One region of the Actinacidiphila sp. DG2A-62 genome, then DNA from elsewhere that is predicted to be linked to it. Evidence: predicted binding sites of a transcription regulator. Region 1 holds the regulator's gene; the other holds the start of a gene.

What was found. Region 1 encodes HspR, which represses chaperone genes until heat shock. Its sites were predicted from a motif close to TTGAGNNNNNNNNNCTCAA; they were not measured.
Region 2: the regulator HspR is predicted to act here: its motif matches at 2,564-2,582, upstream of lon (endopeptidase La).

Annotation. Positions count from the first base shown of each region.
Region 1 is NZ_JAYMGI010000002.1:4,739,526-4,748,207, forward strand. Features, by position in the region: gene VSR01_RS21220 ((Fe-S)-binding protein) at 1-1,219, opposite strand, end outside; gene VSR01_RS21225 (LCP family glycopolymer transferase) at 1,767-2,636, shown strand; gene dnaK (molecular chaperone DnaK) at 2,733-4,613, shown strand; gene grpE (nucleotide exchange factor GrpE) at 4,610-5,356, shown strand; gene dnaJ (molecular chaperone DnaJ) at 5,471-6,664, shown strand; gene VSR01_RS21245 (heat shock protein transcriptional repressor HspR) at 6,693-7,169, shown strand; gene VSR01_RS21250 (FBP domain-containing protein) at 7,254-7,823, shown strand; gene VSR01_RS21255 (pyridoxamine 5'-phosphate oxidase family protein) at 7,938-8,345, opposite strand; gene VSR01_RS21260 (cytochrome P450 family protein) at 8,446-8,682, opposite strand, start outside.
Region 2 is NZ_JAYMGI010000002.1:6,012,845-6,021,526, forward strand. Features, by position in the region: gene VSR01_RS27015 (sensor histidine kinase) at 1-872, opposite strand, end outside; gene VSR01_RS27020 (response regulator transcription factor) at 927-1,640, opposite strand; gene VSR01_RS27025 (spermidine synthase) at 1,734-2,429, opposite strand; gene lon (endopeptidase La) at 2,605-5,013, shown strand; gene VSR01_RS27035 (lysozyme) at 5,081-5,971, opposite strand; gene VSR01_RS27040 (MarR family winged helix-turn-helix transcriptional regulator) at 6,256-6,666, shown strand; partial or broken gene VSR01_RS27045 (hypothetical protein) at 6,699-7,486, opposite strand; gene VSR01_RS27050 (sensor histidine kinase) at 7,816-8,682, shown strand, end outside.

The DNA of each region.
Region 1 (8,682 bases):
TGTCCACCGGGCACTGCTCGACGCAGGCGCCGCAGGTGGTGCAGGACCACAGCACGTCCGGGTCGATGACGCCGTTCTCCTCCGCGGTGCCGATGAGCGGGCGCTCGGCCTCGGCGAGCGCGGCGGCGGGGACGCCGGCCAGCTGCTCGGGGGTGCCCTGCTCCTCGCCCTCGGCGTTCTTGCCGCCGCCGGCCAGCAGATAGGGGGCCTTGGCGTGCGCGTGGTCGCGCAGCGACATGATCAGCAGCTTGGGGGAGAGCGGCTTGCCGGTGTTCCAGGCCGGGCACTGCGACTGGCAGCGCCCGCACTCGGTGCAGGTGGAGAAGTCGAGGATGCCCTTCCAGGAGAAGTGCTCGACCTGGGAGACGCCGAACTGGTCGTCCTCGCCCGGGTCCTCGAAGTCGATCGGGACGCCGCCGCTGGTCATCGGCTGGAGCGCGCCGAGCGCCACCGCGCCGTCGGCGTTGCGCTTGAACCAGATGTTCGGGAACGCCAGGAAGCGGTGCCAGGCCACGCTCATCGTGGTGTTCAGGCCCAGCACGATCGCCCAGACCATCGTGACGCCCAGCTTGATCATCGCGGTGAGGTACACGATGTTCTGCAGCGTGCCGGTGCTCAGCCCGCGGAAGGCGGCGACCAGCGGGTAGGAGGCGAAGTACCCGGCCTCGTAGTGGTCGACGCCGTGCAGCGCGCCCTCCAGGCCGCGCAGCGTCATGATCGCCAGACCGATGACCAGGACGACGTACTCCACGAAGTACGCCTGCCAGGCCGTCGAGCCGGCGAAGCGGGACTTGCGGCCGGCCCGCGAGGGCAGGTTGAGCAGCCGGATCACGATCAGCGTGAGGATGCCGAGGGTGGTCAGCGTGGCGATGAACTCGGTGTACAGCTCGTACGGCAGCCAGGTGCCGATCCACGGCAGGATCCAGTCGGCCTGGAAGAGCTGCCCGTAGGCGTTGACGATCGTCAGCGCGAGGGTGAGGAAGCCGACCGCGACGAACCAGTGCGCGACGCCGATGACGCCCCACTTGTTCATCCGGGTGTGCAGCGCGAACTCGCGGGCCAGCGTCTTGGTGCGCGACCACGGGTCGTCCGTGCGCGAGCCGGCCGGCACCGGCTGGCCGATCCGGACGGTCCGGTAGATCTGCGCGACGGCGAGGCTGATGAGCGCGATGCCGACCGCGGTGAGGACCAGCGACACGATGATCGCGGCGAGTTGCACGGGGCCTCCTCGGGCCTGCCTGATCCGAAACGTACTAAGCGGTAACTTACTCCGGTCTCGGCTGAGGTTACCCGGGTTTCCCGGGGCCATAAAGCCGCGCCGCTGGTGATCTGTGTCGCGCGCCCGGCCGGGGCCCGGCTGCGCGGCGGCCGGTGCGCGCGGGGTGCGCGGCCGTGGGGGGAGCGTACGCCGCGCGGCGGCGATTGAAGGCGCGCCGATCGTGACAAACATGGACAGGTCGGCGGACGGGTCCACGCGTGGGCGGAGGTGACCGGGAGATGCGCGGGGTGCTGCGCTGGACGGCGATCGCCACCGGGCTGGTCCTGGTGGCGGCGGCGGGCCTGGGGCTCGCGGCCTACCGCAGGTTCAGCGGCAACATCCGCACCGACCGCACCGCCGAACGGGTGCTCGCGCAGTACACGGCGCAGCGCCCGCCCGCGCTGGTGCCGGGCGCGCGCAACATCCTGGTGATGGGCGAGGAGGGTCCGCGGTCGCGTTCCGGCGAGGGTGTGGGGGCGGGGCCGGCGGGGGTACGGGGCCGGCGGGGGTGCGGGGCCGGCGGGGGTACGGGGCCGGCGGGGGTGCGGGGCCCGGCGCGGCGGCGGCTGGGTCCGACGCGAGTGCGGGGGCCGGGTCCGACGCGGACGCCGCGGTCCTGCTGCATCTGTCCGCCGGGCGCGGGCGCGCCGTCGTTCTCGGGGTGCCGGCGGCGCTGCGGGTGCGCGCGCCGGAGCACTGCGGCGCCACCGGGGCGTACGAGCGGTTCGGCGACGCCTTCCGGCGCGGCGGCGCGGCCTGCGCGATCAGGGCGTTCGAGGGGTTCGGCGGGGTGCGGGTCGACCACCACCTGGTGGTGGACCTGCGCGGCTACCGGCGGATCGCGGCGGCGGTGGGAGGGGGCGACGCGAGCGACGGGAGTGCGGCCGGGGGCGGCAGGAGCGACGGGAGCCCTGGGAGTACGGCCGGGGGCGACGGGAGCGACGGGAGTGCGGCCGGGGGCGGCGGGAGCCACGGGCGCGACGGGGACCGCCGCGGTGACCTGTTGCGCGCGCTGGCCCGCGAGGCCCGCGGCGGCGACGGCGGACTCGCCCACCCGGCCCGGCTCTACGGCTTCCTGGACACCGCGACCTCCTCGATCACCGCCGACCCCGGGCTCAGCTCGCTGGCCGCGCTGTACCAACTGGCCGGGGAACTGCGCGCGCTGCCGCCGGACGGGATCGCGTTCCGCACGGTCCCGCTGGGCGCGGGCGGCGCGCCGCGGGTCCCGGACGCCGACCTGCTCCTGGACGCCGTGCGGACCGACCGCCCGCCGCCCGCCGCCGCGGCGGCCCCTGCCGCGCGGGCGCCCGCCCCCGCATCCCCGCGGTCTCCCGCGCCCGGCCGACCCTCTCTTTATGCGCCGCCTACACGCGGCTAAGTTGAGTCGACCCGACTCATGTCATTTGACACCGCCGGAGGCGTCATGCACTCTTGAGCCAGTTGCACTCAAGTCAGGGTCACTGGAGGATTCACCATGGCACGTGCGGTCGGCATCGACCTGGGCACGACTAACTCCGTCGTCAGCGTTCTGGAAGGCGGCGAGCCCACCGTCATCACCAACGCAGAGGGCGCCAGGACCACGCCGTCCGTCGTCGCCTTCGCCAAGAACGGCGAGGTGCTGGTCGGCGAGGTCGCCAAGCGCCAGGCGGTCACCAACGTCGACCGGACCATCCGGTCGGTCAAGCGCCACATGGGCACCGACTGGAAGATCAACCTCGACGGCAAGGACTTCAACCCGCAGCAGATCTCGGCCTTCATCCTGCAGAAGCTGAAGCGGGACGCGGAGTCGTACCTGGGCGAGAAGGTCACCGACGCGGTGATCACCGTCCCCGCGTACTTCAACGACTCCGAGCGGCAGGCCACCAAGGAGGCCGGCGAGATCGCCGGTCTGAACGTGCTGCGGATCGTGAACGAGCCGACCGCCGCGGCCCTGGCGTACGGCCTGGACAAGGACGACCAGACCATCCTGGTCTTCGACCTCGGCGGCGGCACCTTCGACGTGTCGCTGCTGGAGATCGGCGACGGCGTGGTCGAGGTGAAGGCCACCAACGGCGACAACCACCTCGGCGGCGACGACTGGGACCAGCGCGTCGTGGACTACCTGGTCAAGCAGTTCCAGTCCGGCCACGGCGTCGACCTGGCCAAGGACAAGATGGCGCTGCAGCGTCTGCGCGAGGCCGCCGAGAAGGCGAAGATCGAGCTGTCCTCGTCGACCGAGACGTCGATCAACCTGCCCTACATCACCGCCTCCGCCGAGGGCCCGCTGCACCTGGACGAGAAGCTCACCCGGGCGCAGTTCCAGCAGCTCACCGCGGACCTGCTGGAGCGCTGCAAGACCCCGTTCCACAACGTCATCAAGGACGCCGGCATCCAGCTGTCCGAGATCGACCACGTGGTCCTGGTCGGCGGCTCCACCCGCATGCCCGCCGTCGCCGAGCTGGTGCGCGAGCTGACCGGCGGCAAGGAGGCCAACAAGGGCGTCAACCCGGACGAGGTCGTCGCCATCGGCGCGTCCCTGCAGGCCGGCGTCCTCAAGGGCGAGGTCAAGGACGTCCTGCTGCTCGACGTCACCCCGCTGTCCCTGGGCATCGAGACCAAGGGCGGCATCATGACCAAGCTGATCGAGCGCAACACCACGATCCCGACCAAGCGCTCGGAGATCTTCACCACCGCCGAGGACAACCAGCCGTCGGTGCAGATCCAGGTCTACCAGGGCGAGCGCGAGATCGCGGCGTACAACAAGAAGCTCGGGATGTTCGAGCTGACCGGCCTGCCGCCGGCCCCGCGCGGGATGCCCCAGATCGAGGTCACCTTCGACATCGACGCCAACGGCATCATGCACGTCGGCGCGAAGGACCTGGGCACCGGCAAGGAGCAGCGGATGACCGTCACCGGCGGCTCCTCGCTGCCCAAGGACGAGGTCGACCGGATGCGCCAGGAGGCCGAGCAGTACGCCGACGAGGACCACCGCAGGCGCGAGGCGGCCGAGACCCGCAACCAGGGCGAGCAGCTCGTCTACCAGACCGAGAAGTTCATCGCGGACAACAAGGACAAGCTCCCCGAGGACGTCAGGTCCGAGGTCGAGACCGCGATCGCGGACCTCAAGGAGAAGCTGAAGAACGAGTCGACCGACGAGGCCAACACCGCGGCGATCCGCGAGGCCAGCGAGAAGGTCGCGGCGACCAGCCAGAAGCTCGGCCAGGCGCTCTACGCCAACGCGCAGGCCGAGGGCGGCGCCTCCGCGACCGCCGGTGCGCCCGGTGACGGCGCCGGCGCCGACCAGGCCGCCGACGACGACGTGGTGGACGCCGAGATCGTCGACGACGAGAACGGCAAGAGGGATGGTGCCGCGTGACGGAGGAGCCGAAGGGCTTCGAGGAGCCCGACGTCCCCTCCGAGGCCGCCGACAAGCCGGACGACAAGGACGGCGCCAAGGACGCCGGGACCGCCGAGCAGGCGGGCCCGGCGGGCCGGGCGGCCCCGGGCGGGGACGCGACCGCGAAGGAAGTCACCGCCCTGCGGGCCCAGCTGGACCAGGTGCGCACCGCGCTCAACGAGCGCACGGGCGACCTCCAGCGGCTGCAGGCCGAGTACCAGAACTACCGCAGGAGGGTGGAGCGGGACCGCGTCGCGGTCAGGGAGATCGCGATCGCCAATCTGCTGACCGAACTGCTCCCGGTGCTGGACGACATCGGCCGGGCGCGTGAGCACGGCGAACTGGTCGGCGGCTTCAAGTCGGTGGCCGAGTCGCTGGAGACGGTGGCCGCCAAGCTGGGGCTGCAGCAGTTCGGCAAGGAGGGCGAGGCCTTCGACCCGCTGGTGCACGAGGCCCTGATGCACAGTTACTCGCCGGATGTCACGCAGACCACATGCGTGCAGATCCTCCAGCCCGGGTACCGCATCGGGGAGCGCAATCTCCGGCCCGCCCGGGTCGCGGTCGCCGAGCCCCAGCCCGGCAGCCACGGCAAGGACGAGGCCGCCGAGAAGGCCGGCAAGGCCGGCGGGAACGGGCCGGGTGCCAAGGGCGCCGAGGAGGACCAGGACGAGGACGGCAGGCAGCAGCCGGACGAGGAGACCGGTGGCCCGGACGAGGGCTGACCGGGCGCCCGGTGCGGACGCGGCGCGCGCGTCCGCGCCGGGCGGGACCGCGTGGCGCGGGACCGCCCGGGGCGCGCGGGGGTCGGAGCAGGTCGGAGAGGAGGGACGTCGGGGATGAGCATCAGCAGGGACCTGTTGGAGAAGGACCTGTACAAGGTTCTCGGCGTGCCCAAGGACGCCACCGACGCGGAGATCAAGAAGGCGTACCGCAAGCTCGCCCGTGAGTTCCACCCGGACGCCAACAAGGGCGACGCGAAGGCCGAGGAGCGCTTCAAGGAGATCTCCGAGGCCAACGACGTGCTGTCGGACGCCAAGCGCCGCAAGGAGTACGACGAGGGCCGCGCGCTGTTCGGCAACGGCGGCTTCCGCCCCGGGCCGGGCGCCGGCGGCGGCACCGGCGGCTTCAACTTCGACCTCGGCGACCTCTTCGGCGGCGCCGGCGGCGCGCCCGGCGGAGGCGGCGGCCAGGGCGGCGGCTTCGGCGGCGGCCTGGGCGACGTGTTCGGCGGCCTGTTCAACCGCGGCGGCGCCACCCGGGTGCAGCCGCGGCGCGGCCAGGACATCGAGTCCGAGGTGACGCTCAGCTTCACCGAGGCGGTGGACGGCGCCACGGTCCCGCTGCGGATGTCCTCGCAGGCGCCGTGCAAGGCGTGTTCCGGCACCGGCGACAAGAACGGCACGCCCCGGGTGTGCCCGACCTGCGTCGGCACCGGGCAGGTCTCGCGCGGCGGCGGTGGCGGCTTCTCGCTCACCGACCCGTGCGTGGACTGCAAGGGTCGCGGGCTGATCGCGGAGAACCCCTGCGAGGTCTGCCACGGCAGCGGGCGGGCCAAGAGCTCGCGCACCATGCAGGTCCGCATCCCGGCCGGCGTGACCGACGGGCAGCGCATCCGGCTGCGCGGCAAGGGCGCCCCCGGCGAGCGCGGCGGCCCGGCGGGCGATCTCTACGTGGTCGTGCACGTCGGCCGGCACCCGGTCTTCGGCCGCAGGGACGCCAACCTGACGGTCACCGTGCCGGTGACCTTCGTCGAGGCGGCGCTGGGCGGCGAGATCAGGGTGCCCACGCTGGGCGGGCCCCCGGTGACCCTGAAGCTGCCCGCCGGCACGCCCAACGGGCGTACGCTGCGGGCCCGCGGCAAGGGGGCGGTCCGCAAGGACGGCTCGCGCGGCGACCTGCTGGTGACCGTCGAGGTGGCGGTGCCGGACAAGACCGAGGGCAAGGCGCTGGACGCACTGGAGGCGTACCGGGAAGCGACCGCGGACACCGATCCGCGGGAGGAGCTGTTCAAGGCCGCAAAGGGAGCGTGAGCAGATGAGCATCGACGGCGGCGCCGGGATGGGAGGCGGGCCGGTGGGCGGCGGTGCGCGCGGACCGCGTGCGCCCCGCAACCCCTACCAGCTGACCGAGGAGACGCCGGTCTACGTCATCTCGGTGGCGGCCGAGCTGTCCGGGCTGCACCCGCAGACCCTGCGGCAGTACGACCGGCTCGGCCTGGTGTCCCCCGACCGCGCCGCCGGCCGCGGCCGGCGCTACTCCGCCCGCGACATCCAGCAGCTGCGCGAGGTGCAGCGGCTGTCGCAGGACGAGGGCATCAACCTGGCCGGCATCAAGCGGATCATCGAACTGGAGAACCAGGTCGCCGCGCTCCAGGCGCGCGTCGCGGAGCTGTCCGCGGCGGTCGAGGGCGCGGCCGCGGTGATCCAGCAGCGCGAGGCCGCCGTCCACGCCTCCTACCGCCGCGACCTGGTCCCGTACCAGGACGTCCAGCACACCAGCGCGCTGGTGGTCTGGCGCCCCAAGCGCGAGGGCTGAGCGAGGCGCCCGGCGGGGGACCGGCCCCGCCGGGCGGGAAAATTGCGGCGACACCGCGCGGGGGAGCCGCGTAGCGTCGGCAGCATGGAACCACTGTCCGAGGCCGAGATCCGCGCGTCCTTCGTGAACTGCTCGAAGGGGGAGGCGAAGCGGCTGAACCTGCCGCGCGACCTCGCGGAGCGGCCATGGGCCGACCTGGACTTCCTGGGCTGGCGGGACCCGGGCGCGCCGGACCGGGCGTATCTGGTCGTCCCGGCGGACGGCGGCGGCGGGACGGACGGCGGCGACGGGACGGACGGCGGCCCGGCCGACCGCACGGCCGGCGGCGGTCCGGTGGGCGTGACGCTGCGCGTCGCGCCGGGCGCCCGGCGCAGCCTGCTGCGCAGCAGCTTGTGCGGGCTGTGCCTGACCGGGCACAGCGGCGGCGGGGTGGACCTGCTCGCCGCCCCCCTGGCCGGGCCCGCGGGCCGACAGGGCAACACCGTCGGGCTCTACATGTGCGCCGACCTCGCGTGCTCGCTGTACGTGCGCGGGAAGAAGACCTCCGCGCTGGCCAAGCGCATGGAGGAGACGCTGACGCTGGAGGAGCAGATCGCGCGCACGCGGCGCAACGTGGCCGCGTTCCTGGATAAGGTCACGCGCGTCTCGGTGTGAGGTCGGACGGCGCCCGGCGCGGCGCCCCCGGCTCGCTGCGGCTGTCCCGGCTGTCCCGGCTGCCCGGCTTCCCGGCTGCCTCCACGGCCTTCGCGGACCCGGCGGGGCAGTCCCTCAGACCGAGCCCATCGCGCGGGTCAGCGCGATCTCGATGACCACCCGGTCCGGGTTCGGCGCGGGCGTGCGCCCGTAGCGCTCGGCGTAGCGGCGCACCGCCTCGGCGATCCTGGCCGGGTCCTCGCTGACCGTCGCGATCCCCTCCAGCGTGGCCCAGCGCCGCCCCTCGACCTGGCAGACCGCCACCCGCGCGCCCGCCGCCCCCGCCTGCCGCACGTGCGCGGCCTTGGCGCTGCCGGTGTTGGTGGTCACCCGGGCGAGTCCCGCCCCGGGGTCGTACGTCACGCCGACCGGCACCACGTGCGGGGTGCCGTCCGCGCGCGGCGTGGTCAGCGTGCACAGGTGGCGCTCGCGCCAGAAGTCCAGGTAGGCGGGGTCGGGCGAGCGGGGGTCGCGGCGGGCCATGGGCCGAGGGTAGCCGGGCGCGGCGCCGGGCCGGCCCGCCGCGGCGGAAGACCACCCCCACGACGTACGCCCCCCGCGGCCGCGGCGGACGTAGGCCCGCTCAGCCCAGCCGCACGGGCAGCGCCGCGACCCCCGCGCCGACGAATCCGGGCAGCGGCGGCAGCTCCGCGTCCGGCACGGCGAGGGTGAGCCCGGGGTGCGCGGCGTACAGGGTGCGCAGCGCGGTCACCGCCTCCAGGCGGGCCAGCGGCGCGCCCAGGCAGTAGTGCGCGCCGTGCCCGAATGACAGGTGGCGTACGCCGGCGCGGGTGACGTCGAAGCGGTCGGCGTCGGGGCC
Region 2 (8,682 bases), 1.3 Mb from region 1:
CCCTCGTCGCGCACCTCCAGGTCCAGGCTGCCGGGCTCCGGGCCGCCGCGGGCCCGCACCGTGACCCGGCCGCCGGGCGGGCTGTGCTTGACCGCGTTGTCGACCAGGTTGGCGACCACCTGGTGCAGCCGCTCGCCGTCGGCGTACGCGGTCAGCTCCGGCGGCCGGACGTCCAGGTGCAGGTGCACGTCGGCGCGCGGGCGCGAGCGCGACCCGGTGGCCTTGGTGCTCTCCATGCCCAGGCTCGCGGTCTTCAGCACCGCCGACAGGTACGGCCACACCTCGAACCGCTTGGCGTCCAGTCGCACCGCGCCGCTGTCCAGCCGGGACAGGTCGAGCAGCTGGCCGACCAGCTTGCCCAGCCGCTCGGTCTGCCGCAGCGCCAGCCGCATGGTCTCCGGGTCCGCCGCGGACACCCCGTCCACGACGTTCTCCAGCACCGCGCGCAGCGCCGCGATCGGCGTCTTCAGCTCGTGTGAGACATTCGCCACCAGTTCCTTGCGGTGCCGGTCGACGGCGTCCAGGTCGGCCGCCATCCGGTTGAACGTCTCGGCCAGCTCGCCGACCTCGTCGCGGCGCACCCGGGCCACCCGGCGGCTGTAGTCGCCGCCGGCCATCGCCCGCGCCACCGCCGTCATCTCCCGGATCGGCGCGGTCAGCCCGGTCGCCATGATCTGGGTGATCAGCAGGCAGGCGATGATCGAGAAGATGGTGATGACGCGGATCTCGGTCGCCGAGTGGATGGCGACGATCACCAGCAGTGTGGTGATGCCCACCGAGAGCAGCACCAGGCCCTGCATCGCGGCCTTGATCGACCGCAGCGGGTCCCACGGCCGCAGCGCCTCCCACGCCCGGCGCCGCCACCCGGTCACCGCGCGGCCCCCGCTGCTGCGTCCCCTCCGGTCATGCCCGGCATCCTGCCAGCCTCACGGGGCGGGCGTCTCCAGCGCGTAGCCGACGCCGTGCACGGTGCGGATGCGCTCGGCGCCGATCTTCCGCCGCAGGGCCTTGACGTGGCTGTCGACCGTGCGGGTGCCGGACGCGTCGGCCCAGTCCCACACCTCGGCCAGCAGTTGCTCGCGGGAGAGCACCGCGCGCGGCTGCTGCGCCAGGCACACCAGCAATTCGAACTCGGTCGGCGTCAGGTGCACGTCGGAGCCCCTGACCCGGACCCGGCGCTGGGCGTGGTCGATCTCCAGGTCGCCGAGCTGGATGCTGGCGCCGCGCGGGCTGTGCGCGGCCGCCGCGGCCCGCTCCACCCGGCGCAGCAGCACGTGCACCCGGGCGGCCAGCTCGCGCATCGAGAACGGCTTGGTCATGTAGTCGTCGGCGCCGACGCCCAGGCCGACCAGCATGTCCGTCTCGTCGTCACGGGCGGTGAGCATCAGCACCGACACCGGCCGGTCGGCCTGCACCCTGCGGCAGACCTCCAGGCCGTCGTACCCGGGCAGCATCACGTCCAGGACCAGCAGGTCGGGCTGCCAGGCGTGGGCCGCGTCCACCGCGGAGGGGCCGTCGCCCGCCGTCCGCACCTGGAACCCCTCGGCCTGCAGCCGGGCGGCGATCGCCTGCCCTATCGTCTGGTCGTCCTCGACCACCAGCACCCGGCGCTGCGCACCGGCCGTCTGCGTGCTGTCCACGTCCGCCCCACAAGGTCGTCACAATTACCGGCAGCGTACGGGGCGGGCCGCTGCCCTGACTATGACGCCTTCACGCCGTGACGCCATCGTGCATCAGCCCCTGAGGCCGATGTGGACCACGTCGGGCACCCCGCGCGAGACCGGGACGCGCGTGCTGCGCACCCCGGTGAACCCCGCTTCCCGCAGCGCCTTCTCGAACGCGGCCGAGGGCTGCGCGGACCACACGGCGAGCACGCCGCCCGGTTCGAGCCGCTCCCGGCAGGCGTCAAGGCCGCTGGGGCTGTAGAGACTGCCGTTGTTCTCGGTTACTGTCCAGTCAGGTCCGTTGTCGATGTCCAGGCACAGGGCGTGGTAGCGGCGTCCGCCGGCCCGCATCCACTCCACCAGGTCCTCGCGGACCACCCGCACCCGGGGGTCGTCCAGCGCGTGCGCGGAGTACGCCGCCAGCGGCCCCGCGGTGTGCCACCGCACCACCGCGGCCTCCCGCTCGACCACCGCGATCTCGCCCCAGCGCGGCTCGGCCGCCGCCCTGGCCAGCGAGAAGCCCACGCCGAGGCCGCCGATCAGCACGCTCAGTCCGGACCTGCCCGGCTCGCGCGCGTCCAGCGCGGCCAGCGCCTCGTCCACCAGCAGGCGCTCAGAGCGGCCGTCGGAGGTGTCCATCAGGAAGCAGCCGTTGGCGATGATCTCGTAGTGCTCGCCGTTCCTGCGCAGCACCACCTCGCCGTACGGCCCCTCCCGCCGGTCCAGCACGACGGGCGCGGGCGCGGGGCTCGGGACGGGCGGCATGCGCCCATTGTGGCCGAGCCGCCGCGGCGGCCCGTGCCCGCCCCCCGCCTGGGCGCACCGCCCCGCCGCGGAGCCGGACCGGGTGATCGCTGTGGGCGAACACGGGTGCGGGAACACCGTGCCGGGGTGATGAGTTGAGTCAGGCGTACTCAACTTGCTTGCTTAGGGAGCGATCATGGCGTTTGAGCCGCAGAGTTCCAACCTCACCCTCCCCGTTCTCCCCCTGGACGACGAGGTCGTCCTGCCCGGCATGGTCGTGCCCCTCGACCTCACCGACACCGAGGTCCGCGCCGCCGTCGACGCCGCGCGCAGCGCTGCCACCGGCGGCGAGAAGCCGCGGGTGCTGCTGGTGCCGCGGATCGACGGCGAGTACGCCGGCATCGGCACGCTCGGCACCGTCGAGCAGGTCGGCCGCCTCTCCGACGGCGACCCCGGCGCGGTCATCCGCGGGCGTTCCCGGGTGCGCATCGGCGCCGGCACCACCGGCCCCGGCGGCGCGCTGTGGGTCGAGGGCGCCGTCGTCGAGGAGCCCGCGCCCACCGAGGCGCCCGGCACGATCGCCGAGCTGATGAAGGAGTACAAGGCCCTGGCCGCCGGCTGGCTGCGCAAGCGCGGCGCCTGGCAGGTCGTGGACCGGGTGCAGCAGATCGACGACCCGGGCCAGCTGGCCGACAACTCCGGCTACTCGCCGTTCCTCACCACCGAGCAGCGCATCGAGCTGCTGGAGACCGCCGACCCGGTCGCCCGGCTGCGGCTGGCCGTGCAGCGGCTCAAGGACCACCTGGCCGAGCAGGACGTCGCCGAGACGATCCGCAAGGACGTCCAGGAGGGCATGGAGAAGCAGCAGCGCGAGTTCCTGCTGCGCCAGCAGCTCGAAGCCGTCCGCAAGGAGCTGGCCGAGCTGAACGGCGACCCGGAGAACGAGAGCGAGGACTACCGCGCCCGCGTCGAGGCCGCCGACCTGCCGGAGAAGGTCAGGGAGGCCGCCCTGAAGGAGGTCGAGAAGCTGGAGCGCGCCTCCGACGCCTCGCCCGAGGGCTCTTGGATCAGGACCTGGCTGGACACCGTCCTCGAACTGCCGTGGAACACCACCACCGAGGACACCTACGACGTGGCCGGCGCCCGGGCGGTGCTGGACGCCGACCACGCGGGCCTGGACGACGTGAAGGAGCGCATCACCGAGTACCTGGCGGTGCGCAAGCGCCGGGCCGAGCGCGGCCTCGGCGTGGTCGGCGGGCGCCGCGGGGGCGCGGTGCTGGCCCTGGTCGGCCCGCCCGGCGTCGGCAAGACGTCCCTGGGCGAGTCGGTGGCCCGCGCGATGGGCCGCACCTTCGTGCGGGTCGCGCTCGGCGGCGTCCGCGACGAGGCGGAGATCCGCGGCCACCGCAGGACCTACGTGGGCGCGCTGCCCGGCCGGATCGTCCGCGCCATCAAGGAGGCCGGGTCGATGAACCCGGTGGTGCTGCTCGACGAGGTCGACAAGGTCGGCTCGGACTACCGCGGCGACCCCGCCGCCGCGCTGCTCGAAGTCCTCGACCCGGCGCAGAACCACACCTTCCGCGACCACTACCTGGAGGTCGAGCTCGACCTGTCCGACGTGGTGTTCCTGGCCACGGCGAACGTCCTGGAGGCCATCCCCGAGCCGCTGCTCGACCGGATGGAGCTGGTCAGGCTCGACGGCTACACCGAGGACGAGAAGGTCGTCATCGCCCGCGACCACCTGCTGCCCCGGCAACTGGAGCGGGCCGGCCTGGAGCCCGGCGAGGTGACCGTCGAGGAGGGCGCGTTCCGCAAGCTGGCCGGCGAGTACACCCGCGAGGCCGGGGTGCGGAATCTGGAGCGGACCATCGCGCGGATCCTGCGCAAGGTCGCCGCGCGGCACGAACTGGGCGAGCAGGAGCTGCCGTTCACCGTCGGCCCGCAGGAGCTGCGGGCGCTGATCGGCCGGCCGCACCACGTGCCGGAGTCCGCGCAGGACCCGGAGGAGCGGCGCACCGCGGTGCCGGGCGTCGCCACCGGGCTCGCGGTCACCGGCGCGGGCGGCGACGTGCTGTACATCGAGGCGTCGCTGGCCGACCCGGAGACCGGCGGCTCGGGCCTGCAGCTCACCGGCCAGCTGGGCGACGTGATGAAGGAGTCCGCGCAGATCGCGCTGTCCTTCCTGCGCTCGCACGGCGCCGAGCTGGAGCTGCCGGTCGGCGATCTGAAGGACCGCGGCGTGCACCTGCACGTGCCGGCGGGCGCGGTGCCCAAGGACGGGCCGAGCGCGGGCGTCACCATGACCACCGCGCTGGCCTCCCTGCTCTCCGGCCGTCGGGTCCGCACGGATGTGGCGATGACCGGCGAGGTGTCGCTGACCGGGCGGGTGCTGCCGATCGGCGGCGTCAAGCAGAAGCTGCTGGCCGCGCACCGCGCGGGCGTCACCACCGTGGTGATCCCCAAGCGGAACGAGCCCGACCTGGACGACGTCCCCGCCGAGATCCTCGACGCGCTCGACGTCCACGCGGTCGGCGACGTGCGCCAGGTGCTGGCGCTGGCCCTGGAGCCGGCCGCGTCCGGGGCCGAGGTCCCGCTGGCCGCGTAGCGCGCGGCCCGCGCGGGTGCCTCCCGGCCGCACGGCCGGGAGGCACCCGCGGTCCGGGCGGCCGGGGTCACCCCAGAGCGAGCGCCTGGAGCCGGGAGAGGTCGCCGTTGAAGCGGTCCTGGTCGCCGGGGAAGGTGCCGGAGTCCGCGAACTGCCAGAAGGTCTGGTAGCTGTAGCCCGCCGGGAGGGTGCCCGGGCTGGTGCTGTACCTGGCGATCCAGAACGGGCTGGTGGTGGCGAAGCCGGAGTTGTTGCCGGTGCAGGTCGACCACCAGTCGTAGGTCGAGTAGATCACCGGGTACACGCCCTCGCGCGCGTGGTACTCGTTGGCGAACGCGTGGATCCAGCTGACCATGCTCGCCTGGCTCAGGCCGTAGCAGGTCGCGCCGTACGGGTTGTACTCGATGTCCAGCGCGCCCGGCAGCGTCTTGCCGTCCGCCGACCAGCCGCCGCCGTGGGCGATGAAGTAGTCCGCCTGCGTCGCGCCGCCGGAGGTGTCGGGCGTCGCGAAGTGGTACGAGCCGCGGATCATGCCCACGTTGTACGAGCCGTTGTACTGCTGGGCGAAGTACGGGTTGGTGTACGACGTGCTCTCGGTGGCCTTGACGTAGGCGAACTTGGCGCCGTTGGCCCACGCCGTGGACCACGCGACGTTGCCCTGGTAGCCGGAGACGTCCATGCCGGGGGTCTGGGTGGCCAGCGGGGTCACCACCGTCGAGCCGGAGCCGGCGGAGGAGCCCTCGTGGGCGCGTACCGTCGAGCCCATCCAGTCGAGTTCGGGGTGGGTGACGTGGTTCGTGCCCGGGGTGGTCGCGGTGGGGGAGGTGGCCGCGCTCGCAGAACCGGGTGCGGCGACGACGAGGCCGAGCAGGGCGAGGAAGAGACCGGCCAGCAGTGCCAGCCTGGTCCGGGCCGAGCCGGGGGTACCGTGCACGACGGAGTGGCCTCCGTGAGACATGCGTGCCTCCAGGTGGGGGTGGTTCGGCAGATGGCCGGGGGGAGATGAGATGGCCATGACAGGAGCGAAGGTACGGACGCGCCCCACCCGGGGAAAGAGCCCCTGGAAACGCCTTTGGTCTACGCCTGCGAAATACTTGACGTGCTGCGGAAACCACCGTGGGTGAAGAAAACTTTCAGGCGTTGAAAGCAGGGGACACTGTGGCGCATGGCAACACCCCCGCGGCGGAGGCGCGTTCGGACGTGTGCGAGCCGGCGGACGCGGACGCCGGCGCGACCGGCGCGATGGACGCGCTGGAGCGCGAGCTGACCGTGCTGTTCCGCCGGGCCCGCTCGGTCTCCGGCGAACTGGCCCGCCAGGTGCACCCGGAGTTGGAGCCGGCCGCGTACGGCCTGCTGCTGCGGCTGGAGGAGGTCGAGCCGGAGCGGGCCACCGACCTCGCCGCGTACTTCGGCGTCGGCAAGGCCACGATGAGCCGCCAGTTGCGCGCGCTGGAGACGCTCGGGCTCGTCGCCCGCGACCAGGACCCGGCGGACGGGCGCGCGTTCCTCATGCGCCTGACCGACGAGGGCCGCGAGCGCTTCTCCCGGGTGCGCCGGGCCCGCCGCGAGAGCTACCTCGCGCAGCTGCGGGCCTGGGACCGCGCGGAGATCGCGGAGCTGTCCCGGCTGCTGCACAAGCTCAACGAGGTGTAGGCCGGCGGGGCGCGGCGGCGGCCGGGCGCGGCTCACAGCTCCACGAGGACCGCGGTCGCGTCGTCGCGGGGCTTGCCGCGGGGGACCGCGACGCCCTGCGGGTCGGCGTCCTCCAGCGCCCGGACCCGGGCGATCAGCGCGTCCGGGCCGGCCTTGCGGAGCAGCGCGAACGTGTCGGCCCAGTCGTCCGCGCCGAACACCTCGACGGCGCGGGCCGCGCCGTCGGTCAGCGCGGCCAGGGCGCGGACCGACGCGCGCGGGGTGCGGCCGGTGACCGCGCGGGCGGCGACCGCGGGGTCCGCGGCGGCGGTGAAGAAGCCGCCCTCGACGTTGCGCAGCGGCGCGACGCGCACGCCTCGGGCACGCAGCCGGTCGATCCGGTCGTCCAGGACGGCGGTCACGGTGCCGGCCCGGTCGGCGGACTCCAGCAGCAGGACCGAGTCGGAGAGCACGAGGTGCTCGACCCACCGCGCGTCCCAGCGGGCCCCGACCACCGTGGCCTGCGGAGTCAGCCGGTGAGAAAGATCACAGGTGGCGCTGTGGGCGGCGGCGGTCTCGGCGATCGCCCGCGCGAGGCAGTCCGCGAGGGGGAGGTCGCGGCGGAGCCGGCGAGGCCGAGCAGCGTGCTGCCCAGCCGCGCGCTGAACCACGCGACGCCGTGCCGGCACCCGTTCTCCCCGTCCGGCGGCGGCGTCACCCCGTCCAGCACGACGACGGCGCCGCCGGCTCCCGCCGGGCCGACCCCGTGCACCGCCACCCCGGCGAAGTCCTCGTTCGCCACGTCGGCGCGTCCCGCTTGGCTCCCCACGTCGATCCGCATCCCCCCAGTCTCCCCCGTCGCCCCGGCGCCGCCCCGCGGCCCCGCCCGACGTGACGCTCGGCGTCGGGTGGGCGCGTACCTGGGGGGCTCGACGCCCGGCGTCGGGTGGGCGCACCTGCGGGGAGCTGGAGAAAGGGGGGTTTGGGGGGATCAGCGTCAGCGCATATTCACTCGTTCGAGTGTCACCACCCACCACACCTGGCCCGCGCCGGAGGCGCCCTGCCAGGGTCGGAGCGACTCTGCCCGGCAGAAGACCTGAATGCGAGCCGACCTTGCGTGAACGGAACGCACTCCGTCGAGTCCGCCGCGCCCGGCGGCTCCGGCACCGGATGCTCGGCGCGCTGCTGATCTGCACCGCCGCCGTACTCGCCGCCGCGGCCCCCGGCGTCGCGCTCGCCGCGGGCGACCTCTCCGCCGCGCGGGACCGGGCCGGCTCCGCCGCCACCGCCGCGCGCGCGATCGTCCTCGCCCAGACCCTCGCCGACGAGCGCGACACCCTCGCCGCCTACGCCGCCGCCGGCCGCGGCAAGGACGCCGGACCCGGACTCGCCCCCGCCGACCGGGCCCGCGCCGACCGTCAACTCGCCGACGTACGCCCCACCGCACCCGCCGACGTCCGCACCTCGCTCGCCACGCTGGACTCCGTACGCGAGCAGGCCCTCACCGGCGACGGCCCGCCCGCCGCGGTGATCGCCGCGTACCAGCCGCTCGTCGACGCGCTCGGGCGGCTGGCCGGGCCGGCGACCGCGCCGCTCGACCGGGCCGCCGACGCCGCCGCCGCGCAGCGCGGCTACCTGGTCGCCGCGCTCACCGCAGACGGCACCCAGCGCTCCCTGGTCGCCGCCGCGCAGTCCGCCGGGCTCCAGGAGCGGGCCGCCCTCGCGGAGTTCCGCGCCGTCGCGCCGGCCGCGTTGCGCGCCCGCTACGACCAGACCGTCACCGGCGCGGACGTCGCGCGGGCCGACCACGACCTGGACCGGCTGCTCGCCGACGGCGAACTCACCCCCGAGGACCGGGACATGTCCGCCTCCTCGGTCGACACCGCGCTGACCGCCCGGCTCGCGCTGGTGCGCAGCGTCGTGGCCTCCGCGGCCACCGACGAGGCGCAGGCCGCCGCGGCCGACCGCGACCACCGCGTCACCGTGCTCGAACTGCGCGTCGCCCTCGCCGTGTTGTGCGCCGCGCTGCTGGTCGGC